Regions from separate parts of the Enterococcus faecalis genome, predicted to be linked through region 1. Evidence: a T-box and tRNA genes for the amino acid it is inferred to sense, from the RefSeq annotation. Region 1 holds a T-box; the other holds one or more tRNA genes.
What was found. A T-box is a leader RNA that pairs with one kind of tRNA and senses whether it is charged. The one in region 1 lies ahead of argS (arginine--tRNA ligase), so its partner is inferred to be a tRNA-Arg.
Positions count from the first base shown of each region.

Region 2: it encodes a tRNA-Arg, which carries the amino acid that the T-box ahead of argS (arginine--tRNA ligase) is inferred to sense. The anticodon was not compared.

Region 1 covers NZ_CP118962.1:2,104,693-2,106,898, forward strand. Annotated here, with positions in the region: gene argS (arginine--tRNA ligase) at 1-1,318, opposite strand, end outside; T-box leader at 1,392-1,595, opposite strand; gene tsaD (tRNA (adenosine(37)-N6)-threonylcarbamoyltransferase complex transferase subunit TsaD) at 1,638-2,206, opposite strand, start outside.
Region 2 covers NZ_CP118962.1:624,410-626,615, forward strand. Annotated here, with positions in the region: gene PYW42_RS03125 (NUDIX hydrolase) at 1-64, shown strand, start outside; gene PYW42_RS03130 (cold-shock protein) at 298-498, shown strand; tRNA gene PYW42_RS03135 (tRNA-Arg) at 1,154-1,225, opposite strand; gene rpoN (RNA polymerase factor sigma-54) at 1,284-2,206, shown strand, end outside.

The DNA.
Region 1 (2,206 bases):
CAACTTCATCTAATACAAAATCGAAATTATTTAGACGATCATTTTTAAGGTCATGGAAAATAACTGCACCTACACCTACTTGTTTCGCCACTTCTTCACGATTTGCTAAGTCTGGATTTTTCTCGTTAATTTGATTTCCTGCTAAAGTAACTGCTTCATTCAATACTTCTTCTAATAAAACGATTTTCCCCTTACGTGTGGATAATTTTTTACCGCCTTGAGTAATTAAACCAAACGGAATGTGTTCCATATCATCTGACCAGTCAAACCCTAGTTCTTTCAAGACTGCTTTTAGTTGTTTGAAGTGATTGCTTTGTTCGTTACCGACTACATAAAGTGATTTGGCAAAATCATACGTCCGTTTACGGTAAAGCGCAGCCGCTAAATCCCGTGTGATATATAACGTCGCACCATCTGATTTACGAATAAGTGCTGGATTTAAATTATATTCTGTCAAATCAACAATTTCTGCACCTTGATTTTCTGTTAATAAATGTTTTTCTTCTAATAAAGTAACAATTTCATCCATTTTATCATTATAAAAGGCTTCGCCATTGTATGAATCAAATTCAACTTCTAACATGGAATAGATTTTATCAAATTCTTTTAGAGACTCGCTACGGAACCATTTCCATAATTCATTGGCTTCTTGGTCTCCTTCTTCTAATTTTTTAAACCAAGCACGTGCTTCGTCTTCTAATTCTGGTTTTTCTTCTGCTTCTTCATGAAATTGCACATATAAGCGCAATAATTCATTAATTGGTTGTTGGCGAACTGCTTCTTCAGAACCCCATTTTTTATAAGCTACAATTAACTTACCAAACTGTGTACCCCAGTCACCTAAGTGGTTAATCCGAATTGGCTGATACCCAATTTTTTCTAAAATAAAGGCAATTGAATTCCCGATTACCGTAGAACGTAAGTGTCCCATAGAAATTGGTTTAGCAATGTTTGGTGAAGACATATCAATAGGAACATTGCCATTATTGCCAAAGGTACTGTTTCCGTAGTTATTTTTTTCTTTGACTACTTCGCCAATGACAGCTTGACTGACTGCTTTTTTATTCATGAAGAAGTTTAAATAAGGTCCTACCACTTCAATTTTTTCAAAATTCGTGCCATCAATTTTTTCTGCTAATTCTGCTGCAATTTGTTGTGGTGCTTTACGATAAATTTTAGCTAATGAAAAGGCTGGAAAAGCCACATCTCCATGATCGACAGATTTAGGATTTTCCAATAATTGTTCGATTTGATCCATCGTTAATTCTTCATTTAAAACATCATGTAACGCTTTTGCTACGATTTCTTTGTTGTTCATAAGAACCCTCCTGATTAATTTGTAAGTATTAAAAAAACAAAAACGTCTCTGACAAAACAAAATAATTTGTTTTGTCAGAGACGAGAATTTACCCGCGGTACCACTCTAATTGTCTATACTACTTGGATAGACCTGCTTCATCGATAACGGTGATTGCCGTCTGCTTTCAGCAGAATTCTAAAAGTGCGCTTCCTCATTCCGATCACTCTTGGCTCCCACCTTCCCAAGATCGCTAAGCTGACGTTGAAATAAGTACTCTCTTTATCATTGAATGTCATTGTTAAACTGGCTTCATTATAGCAAATTTTTGTCTAGCTGGCTAGCCTTCTTCACTAATTGTCATAAAACTAACGCCAGGTTCTGCATTTAAGTTATACGAAGCAAAGTGATTCTTTTCAGCTTCGATAAAGGCGGCAGCGCCAATCATCGCCGCGTTATCCCCACAAAGTTTTAATGGCGGAATAAGTAATGTTACTGCTGGTAATTGTTCACTGATTGCATGTCTCATTGCTTCTCGTAATCCTTGATTCGCAGCAACGCCCCCAGCAATTAGCAATTGCTTAACAGGATATTCTTGACAAGCACGAATGGTTTTAGCCACTAATACTTCCACCACACTCGCCTGAAAACTTGCGGCTAAATCCTTTGTAGACAGTGCTTCACCACGTTGCTCTGCATTATGAACCGTGTTAATAAACGCACTTTTTAAGCCACTAAAACTAAAGTCATAGTTATCCTCTTTTAGCATCGCCCGTGGAAATTGATAGGTATCTGTACCTTCATGGGCCAAAGTATCAATCTCTTTACCACTAGGATAAGGCAACCCTAACACCCGTCCGACTTTATCATACGCTTCACCAGCTGCATCATCACGTGTTTCACCAACAA
Region 2 (2,206 bases), 1.4 Mb from region 1:
TCCGCTATTTGATTATTTGGCGTGTAGCGATTATTTAAAGTTAAACAAAACTAACTGGAAATAGAAAGAATAGGAGTGTCTTTTGCTAGGGCTTTGTCAAGCGCATCTTTGATTATTTTAGAAAGTCCAAGGAAAAGTCGTGGGCATTGTTTATTCCTAATAAATGTGTTATAGTAATTAAGTAATCAATTTTGATAAGTAATTTGAGTTATATATTTAAAAACTATACTTCTCCTTTTGCCACTCAACATTTTTTGCAATAACTTGCATATTTTTATGCACTAGGAGGAAATATATATGAACAACGGTACAGTAAAATGGTTTAACGCAGACAAAGGTTTTGGATTTATTACAGGTGAAGATGGCAATGATGTATTTGCACATTTTTCAGCTATTCAATCAGATGGATTTAAAACTTTAGACGAAGGCCAAGCAGTAACTTTTGATACTGAAGAAGGTCCACGCGGCTTACAAGCAACGAACATCGTAAAAGCTTAATAATGAATGAAAACGGACCACGTGTTGGTCCGTTTTTTTGATAGCTGTTGTCTGATCTCGCCATTAATTACATAGCAAAACAAAGCAGAGGCCATTTAAAGGAGGAGAATCTGAAGACGACCTTAATTGAGCTGTTACTTGTAAGTGGATTATTTTGGCTAGTAATCATAATTGGTATGATTGCTGGTAGTATATTTCTAATTAAGTATTTTAGAGGTCGGAGCTGAACAGTTCTGTTCCCGCCAATTATCAGGTTTTAAGCCTGGGACAAAAATCCAAAGTGATTTTTGCCCCAGGTTCTTTATTTAATTAGGGTATCAAGTTTTAGGTAAAATAATTAACAAATTAAAAGCAATTTACTATATAATCAGAAAGGGATCTTTAAGAGAGAAGCAGGTGTTTGCTTGTCGTAATACTTTGTTTAGCAGATAGAAAAAGGAAACGTTATGCGTTACAATAGGAACGGAGGAATTTTAACCTTATTGGATTTGTAGCTGAAGCAGAACAAATGTTGTCGCGTTAAGTGCGATTGAGCTTGCCACAAGCAACATTTGAAAAAACTACGGATAGAAAAATCATTCCTAAACATGAAAAAACACTCTTTAGATGAATAAAGAGTGTCCAGAAACGTTGATAAATCAACATATTTAAATAACGCGCCCTGAGGGAATCGAACCCCCGTCTCAAGAACCGGAATCTTACGTGATATCCACTACACTAAGGGCGCGGCACGAATACTAGTTTAGCTGATATTGACAAAAATTACAAGAGGGAGGACGAAAATAATGAAATTTGAGCAACGAATGTCCCAACAACAAAAACAAGTCCAGAAGTTGGCCATGACTCAACAGCTTCAACAATCTATTCAAATTTTACAATTTAATACGGAAGAACTCGCTGCCTTTGTTGAAGCGAAAGCACTAGAGAATCCATTAATTGATTTACAAGTAGACACGCAGTACACCACAGATTTTCCGATAACTAGTCGTTCTTACACCAACCAAGACGAAGAAAATAATTATATGAATCAAATTCCAGACTATCATTTATCATTATTTGAGTCTTTAATTGATCAAATTCATTTGAATTACCGCGATACATACTTGCGAACATTGGTATTGTTTTTAGTAGAATATATAGACGTGAATGGTTATTTAACGATTTCATTAGAAGAAGCGGCAGAGAAAACCGAAGCAAGCGCCATTCAAATGCTAGATGCATTAACTTTGTTACAACAGCTAGATCCAGCAGGTGTGGGGGCTCGCAATTTACAAGAATGTTTGATGCTACAAACAGAACGAGACGATACCGCGCCTAATTTAGCGTATATTTTATTGGAGGAAGAATTTGATGCCTTAGTGAGTCGTAAATGGGGCCCGTTAGCTAAAAAATTCGGAATTGAATTAGCAGAAATTCAATTGATCTTTGATTATATACAAACGTTATCGCCAGCGCCAGGGAATATTTTTGATGCGACCGAGGAATTGTATATTCGACCAGATTTAACTGTCCGAATCAAGGAAGATCGAATAGTGGTGATTTCCAACAAAGCTGGTCGACCGACATTAAATTTTCAAGAAAATTATTTCAAACGAATGCAAGAGACTGACGACAAAGAAGTCCAAGAATATATTAAGGATAAGAAAAACGAATTTGAATGGTTAGAGCGCGCAGTGAATCAGCGGGGGGATACAATTTTACGTGTAGG